2 regions of the Paenibacillus sp. FSL K6-0276 genome follow, and region 1 is predicted to be linked to the other one. Evidence: riboswitches for the same ligand, from Rfam matches in the RefSeq annotation. Region 1 holds a riboswitch; the other holds the start of a gene.

Region 1 (4,142 bases):
ACCACTTTGCACCTGAGCTAATAATCGCATCAATTTGTGTCTGCCCAGGAACAGCCTGCTGCATCATGGATTCGAGCATTGTCGGTACAACGAACAGCACCACACCCGGAATCTGCTTGCACAGTTCTAACACCTGCGTGGCGCTAAATTTTTGCGTGATATGAAAGTTTGCTCCACAATACAGACTCTGCATTACAGCGAATAAGGACAGGGAATGCACAAACGGACCCGGTGCTAAAACATCCTTCATAGGGTCCAATTCAAAGGCAGCATTCGATACCTCAAAGCTTTTTAACCATGATAAATGGGTACGCATATATCCTTTGGGCAACCCAGTTGTGCCTGAAGTAAAGCCGATAAATAATAACTCGTTCGTATCATCCAATTCAGCCTCTGGCTTCAGCGCGTCCAGCCACTGATCATAGGAACCTGTTCGATCTTTTGAGAAAGTCAGTGTTGGGATGGCTTGGTCCTTGAAGACCAAATTCCTTGCAGCTTCCAGCTCGGCAAAAATCATTCTCGGCTGGCACTGCTCTATAATAACCTGCAGTTCATTTGCACTCCACTTGGGATCTAAAGGAATGGGAACACAGCCTGCATAAATAGCCCCCAAGAAAACCTCAACAAATTCAATGCGATTCGTAGATAAAATAGCAATTTTGTCATGCCTCAAACCCTTTTGCTGTAGACCATTCGCGATTCTCCGCATCGTTTCTACTAATGTGGCATAGGTATGGCTTGCTTGGTCATGGGTTAAGGCAATGCTGTCGGGCTGTTGTGCTGCATGACGCAGTATAGGAACTACTAGATTCATCCTTGATCACACCTGTTCTTAATTTCTGTGACTACCGATTATGTACACTCTCTTCGATCGGACTGATAGCTTTTAGTTGAAGAGCAATAAAGGCAGCAATGATAGCTTTTATACAATCTCCCGGTAAAAATACAATCGCCCCCACAAGTCCGGCCCAGACTGAGGTGTGCGTGATAAGGGCCATCACAGGCGCTCCTATTAAACTAACCAGAACAACCCCAAAAACAAAGTTAATAGCGATAATCTTCCAGATTTTTAACGAAGACCATACCTTTTCTGTGGCATAACCGATGCAAAATGCGGCAACTGGCATGCTAAAAACATATCCTGCAGAAGGACCCACCAATGCTGATAGACCTCCGCGTCCACCTGACAATAACGGTAAACCTAAAGCGACTAATACGATAAATAAAATCAAACTAAGTGCCCCCGTCTTCTTTCCTAAAAAGCAGCCGGCTAACATGACACCTAAGGTCTGTGCAGTAATCGGTACTGGAATAAAGCCTAATGGAATAGGTGGTATCATGCCTAATGCCCCTATCAATGCAGCAAATAACGCGGCAAATACCATCTCTTTTGTCTTCATCTTCAACCTCCGAATTGCATAGGGATACTATTAGAATTGCTACGATAGCTTATTTTAGCTTTATATTAATTTTATGTACACATTTTTATGGAACGATCAAGCCCTCTTACGACTGGAAAAATCAAACAGCGCGCATCGATTAATGATCGGTACGCGCTGGCTGTATTGTTGTTTTATTCCTTCTTTTGAGCGGATGATGGTGTTCCATCTTCAGCAAAAGTAAAAGTTCGGGCGATATATAAGATAGGTGTGCCTACTGCGGTTAGTAAGAATTTCGCTAGATACGTTGTAAGCAAAATTTCAAGCCACACACTCCAGTTATACATACCAGTAAATGCAATGGTACAGAAGATTAGTGTATCCACAAAGGAGCTAATCATCGTACTGCCGTTGGAACGAACCCACAACTGACTTGAGGTGCTGTAATATTTGCGAATCCAGGAGTACAACCGAACATCAAGGAACTGACTAATGAAGTAAGCAGTAAGACTACCCAACGCTAATCGAGGCATCAGCCCAAAGATCGTCTCCAAAGAAGACTGAGCGATATCGGTCTCTTGCGGCTTAAATACTAGTACCATCTGCATAATGACTGTCGTCATAAGCAAGGTGAAGAAACCAAACCAAACCGCTTTACGTGCTTCTGCTCTTCCATACTTCTCATTAAGCAAATCGCTGGTCATATACAAAGTGACATACATCGTATTTCCTAGTGTCATCACAATATCAAATGGCATAGCAATCGTCTTAGCTACCTGAATGTTAGCAATTACAGTAGCGATACCCACCCAGGCATACATTCCACTTTTGCCGAACAGGCGGTAACAGAGTAGAAAAAAGGAAAAATTGACAATAACAAATAAAACTCCCCACAACAAATTAAACATATTACTTAAACTCCTCCTAGTTTTGTTTACGCGGGATGGTTACGAACCGCGGATTATATTAAGTTTGGAACAAAACATTAATACTCTATCACACTGTCGCCGAACAATCCATCAAAATAGAGAGTTTACGGATTGGGTATTTATACCAATTTTTTTATTAAAAATAAAAGTGTCAGTAATAATTCATCTTTTTCAGAAAAATATGCTCTATAAAACAAAATTTTCACTATTCATCCAGAGGTTAATTCTATAGAATAGAATCCAACACCTATATTCCCGATCCATTTAGTTGATATATTACATAACTATGGAATATATTGCGAGTTGCCACACTCCAGCAGTTGATAGGGGATTTATGATGCATTCCAAAAATGAAATGGGGACTCGCTGTCCATAAAAAGGGGGAGAAATATGTTTCGTTTCAAGCATTCGATCAGTAGCAGATTCACGCGTTTATTGTTTTTAGTTCTATTACTCACGTCTCTTTTGTTAAGTATCAGCTTCTACTTTATCTCCATCAATATCTTCAACAGCTATGTCATGCCACAAATAAACCAAATTCTAACTGCTGCTTCTCAGGACGTATATAAGAATATTAACGTAATGCATGCTCAGCAAGCACTAAAGAAGAGCGAACAAGCAGCCACTAATCTTGAATTCTATTTTCAGGATAAGAGGAAACAGCATGGGGTTGAGACTATTTTTCTGCTCAATCTAAAAGGGAAAGAAGCTGAGGTACTAACCGCAGATCATGATGCAAAATTGCAGCGGGCGGAAATTGTCAAGGTATCGTCTGCAATGCAACAAGCTTCTAAAGGAAAAAGCAGCCTAAGCGATATATACAGGGACGCACATGGCATACATAAGACAGCTTATCTCGGTATTCCCGGAAGTACGATGGTTATCGGAATAAGCAGTGACGTAAGCTTTATTCAAGAAAAACAAAACAGCATTCTGTGGACCAGTGCTGGAATTACACTGCTAACGCTGATCATAGGCCTAACTAGTGCTTGGTTTATGAGTTTGCGTATTACACGTCCAATCTCAAAACTTGCAGCTTATAGTGCCCGACTCGCAGAGGGAGATTTCACAGAGGAATTAACGATTAAAGGCAGTGATGAAGTAGCCCAACTGTCGAAAAGCTTCCAAGCGATGACCCTACGCCTAAAAGAAATGATCGGACATGTACTGGTAACCTCAAATACTGTGGTCGCTGATTCCAACTCCTTAAGGGAACGTGTAGAGGTCTTAAATGAAATGGCAGACCACTCTAGCTCATCTGTTGTAGAAATCGGCAAGGGTAGTACGACCATCGCCAGCAGCGCTCTTGATAACTCGAAAGCTATGGAAGAAATCAATTTAGGCATTCAGCATATAGCCTCAGCAGCAAATGAAGTCACAGAGCAGATCAGTGAAGCTTCCGCTGAGGCTAGCGGTGGTAATGAGATTGCTCAAAGTGCCGTTCTGCAAATGCGCCAGGTTGAACGTGCCTCCCTGCAGTCACTGGATCAATTACAAATTATGAACGAACGTTCAGTAATGATCGGAGAAGTCGTTCATAGTATTACTGAAATTACGAAACAAATCCAAATGCTGTCGCTGAATGCATCGATCGAAGCAGCTCGCGCAGGAGAACATGGACGCGGCTTTGCTGTTGTTGCAGGAGAAGTACGCAGACTATCCGAACAATCTCGTAATGCGAATGAGCAGATCCGCGACTTCTTGCTCGGTCTTCAGGAAGATATGAATCGTTCCGTTACCGAGATGAACCACGTGAATTCTGAGGTAGCCTCCGGTGTTGGCAAGGTGGCAGAAGCGGGCGATGCCTTTAATCACCTGCTGATTCTTATCCAGA
Region 2 (4,142 bases), 1.8 Mb from region 1:
AGAACTCCGGGCACTAGGGGTTCCAGAGTGGGCTTGTTTTAAGATGGCCAACTCGAGGCGAGGCGCATGGGAAATGTCCCGGAACACGAATAATGCCCTTCCGACTTCCTATTGGGAAGCGAAAGGGCTGAAAAGTTTGCTTTCATGTTATCTGGAACTTTGTTAACCTTTTGGAACCGCCGTATGCGGACCCGCAGGTACGGTGGTGTGAGAGGACAGGGGCTTACCGCCCCTTCCTACTCGATTCATAATAACATGTTGTTTAATCCGCTGAAAGGGTGTATTTAGCTCGATCTGTAGTTATTTCCGCCTTGCGATCACCTATGTCCTCAATACGAAGCCCGTCAATAGCTAAGTCATAGGTGGAGTGTGGTAGCGATACTAGCTCACCATCGGCGTTTAAAGTGCTGCCAAATCCTTTTAATATTAATGCACTCCCTAGATAATCATCGATAACATCATCCGCACTCCGAAACTCAACGGCCTCCAAATTAAAATGGATTTTATCCAGATCACGAAGCTCTTTCTTTTCAATAACAATGGTTTCATTTACATGACTGTTAATCCAATCCATAAGTTTCTGTATGCTTTGTTCCATAAGATGATCCCACCCTTACCTCGAAGATTATTATGTTTAAGTTACCCTTTTCTTTAAATTTGAATCCATATTTTTTCCACATCTCAGCGTTAAAGAACACAGGAAGGTACTAAGGAATAGCGAATGTTACAGATTAGCAACAACAGAGATAATCCCCTACAACCAGAATAAGGATAGAAAGAAGTTAACTATTCGGAAAAGGTGGTAGTGCCATTGATTCAGCTAACCGAGGTCTCAAAGTATTATCAAGAGAGGTGTGTGGTTGATCGAATTACGTTCACGGTGGAGAAGGGAGAGGTCTTTGGATTCCTAGGTCCTAATGGTGCTGGGAAAACAACAACAATGCGCATGATGACGGGTCTTCTTCAGCCTACAACAGGTGAAATATTAATTAATGACATGAATATTTTACAGCATAAAAAAGAAATCCATGCCCAAATTGGCGTTGTTTTCGAGCTTCCCAATCTGTATATGCGTTGTTCTATCCGAGATAATCTGGAACTGTTTGCTGATCTGTATGGTTTACCCGTAAAGCGAGTGAATGAAGTGATGGAGACCCTCCAACTGTTAGACAAGGAAAAAGCTAAGGTGAGTAGCTTGTCCAAAGGTTGGAAGAAGCGCGTCCTAATCGCCAGAGCATTATTACATAAGCCCCAAGTGTTGTTTTTAGATGAGCCTACCAGTGGATTAGATCCAAATTCAGCTTCACTCATTCGTAATCACATCAAGAGAATTCAAGAAGAAGGCACAACCATTGTCTTAACGACACATGATATGCACGAAGCAGAGGAATTAAGCGATAGAGTGGGTATTATGCATGCTGGCGCATTGGTGGCACTCGATGAACCTCATAGACTTAAGTCCATTTATGGTAAACCAGAAATTGAAGTTAAATATCAACTGGATAGGGAAGTTGTTATGGAATCCTGGCTGATAGCGAAAGAATCTACAAAAGATCATATTTATCAGCTAATGTCTACTAATCAAATCTTAAGTATGCACAGTAAAGAGGCTTCACTGGCAGATGTATTCGCTGCCCTGACGGGAAGTGAGTTAAGTTGAGTTATCCATTATGGAAGCTATTTAAGCATGAATGTAAGGATATACTTCGTAATCCAGCGACTGTGATTTTAATTTTTTTACCTATATTTATGGCTAAGGTAATCATCACAGTAGTAGACAAGAGTGGTCTTGATTTCATGCTTCTTTCTACTTGGATATTGTTTGCGCAAGTAATGGTAGGGATAATGATTACCGGCCCAGGATTAATTGAGGAGCGAGAAAGTAAGACTTTTGATGCGCTGTTGATCACACCCTTAAGCAGAGATCAGATCATTGCTGCTAAGGGCGGAGCAGTGCTTGTCTGCTCATTATTTTCTCAAATGATTGTGTTTGTAATAACCAAAGGGATCAGCGATTTATTACCTATGCTTTTGTATATGGTATTTGGTGGAATTATTTTTGTACAAGTCAGAATTATCATTGGATTAAAGGTAAGTTCCTCCAAGAATGGTTCAGCCATCAGCTCCGTATTTATGGTTGTTTTTTTCTTGGTAGCTTCTGTGTACGTCGCTCTTCCGGAATGGACCTATCCGATCTTTACCGTTCTGCCAAGTATTGAAATCGTTGAGAATTTGAACAGTATTCTTAATGGAGAAGGATTATTGCTCGTAGAAAGTCTGCTCTTGCTCTTGTGGATTGTGGTGCTTTCGGTCTGGATTTGGAAGACGGGTAAAGAGTAGAACTTGTCAGGAGCGGGCTCCCATGGTATAGTTCAAGACGCAATATGTTTTAAGAAGAAGTCTGCACGGATTGTGCAGGAGAGGTTCGCGAACTCCCTCTATAAAAAACTAAGAGTATATTAAACGTATAAGCGGATGCTGTCCTTAAACCGGATGCTGCCTTCGTTTCTTCTTAGTAGAGCCAAGTTTTCGAAATCTCGTTCTTCTTTCCATTACCGGCCAAGGCCGAAGGAAAAGAGAGGGGTTTTTTGTCGTGTCAGATGGAAGATTGAAAGAGGAAATGCAAGAAGTCACTTTGCTTGGTAATCAGGGAACACAGTACAAGTTTGGTTATGATCCAGCTATTCTTGAGGTGTTTGATAACAAGCATCCTGGGCGTGATTATTTTGTTAAATTCAACTGCCCTGAGTTCACTAGCTTATGTCCTGTAACAGGACAGCCGGATTTTGCCACACTGTATATTTCGTATATTCCTGAACAGAACATGGTGGAATCCAAATCTTTAAAGCTGTATCTGTTTAGTTTCCGTAACCACGGTGACTTTCATGAGGACTGTGTCAACATTATTATGAATGATCTGATCTCACTGATGGACCCACGTTACATTGAGGTATGGGGCAAGTTTACTCCGCGTGGAGGCATATCGATTGATCCTTATTGCAACTATGGAAGACCGGGTACGAAGTATGAGGCGATGGCGGAGCACCGCTTAATCAATCACGACCTCTATCCGGAAAAAGTGGACAATCGCTAATCCCAACATGTTGATAAGGAGAGATTTAGATGAATAAAAAAGCACTCGTTGTATTCAGCGGCGGACAAGATAGCACGACTTGCCTAGTTTGGGCTTTGAAGCAATTTGAGGAAGTGCAGGTAGTTACCTTCAATTATAATCAACGTCATGCGGCCGAAATCGAAGTTGCAACGGAAATAGCCGCTAAGTTTAATGTAAAACAACATATTCTTGATTTAGGGTTGCTTAACCAGCTTGCGCCGAATGCACTTACCCGTCAGGATATTGATATCGTTGCTGGCGAAGGCGATGAGCTTCCTAGTACGTTTGTGGACGGACGAAATCTGCTGTTTTTATCTTTTGCAGCGATATTGGCGAAGCAGTTGGACTATTCCCATATTGTCACTGGTGTCTGCCAAACGGACTTTAGTGGGTATCCGGACTGCCGTGATGTTTTTGTAAAATCATTGAATGTTACGTTGAATTTATCTATGGACTATGAGTTTGCGATACACACTCCTTTGATGTGGCTGGATAAAAAAGAAACGTGGAAGATGGCCGATGAACTGGGTTATTTTGATTATGTTTGCGAGCACACACTGACCTGTTATAACGGTATTATTGGCAGTGGTTGTGGAACTTGTCCGGCTTGTCTATTACGTCAGCGTGGTCTTGAGCAATATGAGGCGGAGAGAACGGAGGTCGGTTCTTAATGCTTAACGAGGTCTCAGTCTGCAAAATATTTACGTTCGATGCGGCGCATCAATTAATTGGTCACAAAGGGAAATGCAGCAATCTGCACGGACATACTTATAAACTCGAAGTAGTACTTAAGGGCAAACCTGTGGCTGTGGAAGACCATTCTGACGAAGGTTTTGTTATTGATTTCAGCGATATCAAAACGACAGTGCAACAAAGCCTTGTAGATCGAATAGATCACGCTTTTCTTGCTATGGGAAATGAACCTGTGTTAGAAACGTTAACGAATACGGGCTCCAAAGTAGCCTTGTTGTCTTTCCGCACCACAGTTGAGAATATGTCCTCATATATTGCCTTTAAGCTTAAGCAA

The links. Region 1 has a riboswitch for preQ1 ahead of MHH52_RS06235 (queuosine precursor transporter). Riboswitches for the same ligand answer to the same signal wherever they lie in the genome.
Region 2: it holds a riboswitch for preQ1, as region 1 does, so the genes downstream of both, queF (preQ(1) synthase) here and MHH52_RS06235 (queuosine precursor transporter) in region 1, are expected to answer to the same signal.

Annotation. Positions count from the first base shown of each region.
Region 1 covers NZ_CP150276.1:1,372,826-1,376,967, reverse strand. Annotated here, with positions in the region: gene MHH52_RS06245 (AMP-binding protein) at 1-814, opposite strand, end outside; gene MHH52_RS06240 (biotin transporter BioY) at 846-1,400, opposite strand; gene MHH52_RS06235 (queuosine precursor transporter) at 1,574-2,287, opposite strand; PreQ1 riboswitch class I at 2,298-2,343, opposite strand; gene MHH52_RS06230 (methyl-accepting chemotaxis protein) at 2,699-4,142, shown strand, end outside.
Region 2 covers NZ_CP150276.1:3,208,316-3,212,457, reverse strand. Annotated here, with positions in the region: partial or broken gene ltrA (group II intron reverse transcriptase/maturase) at 1-166, shown strand, start outside; gene MHH52_RS15185 (hypothetical protein) at 263-598, opposite strand; gene MHH52_RS15180 (ABC transporter ATP-binding protein) at 812-1,660, shown strand; gene MHH52_RS15175 (ABC transporter permease) at 1,657-2,340, shown strand; PreQ1 riboswitch class I at 2,415-2,458, shown strand; gene queF (preQ(1) synthase) at 2,621-3,094, shown strand; gene queC (7-cyano-7-deazaguanine synthase QueC) at 3,124-3,786, shown strand; gene MHH52_RS15160 (6-carboxytetrahydropterin synthase) at 3,786-4,142, shown strand, end outside.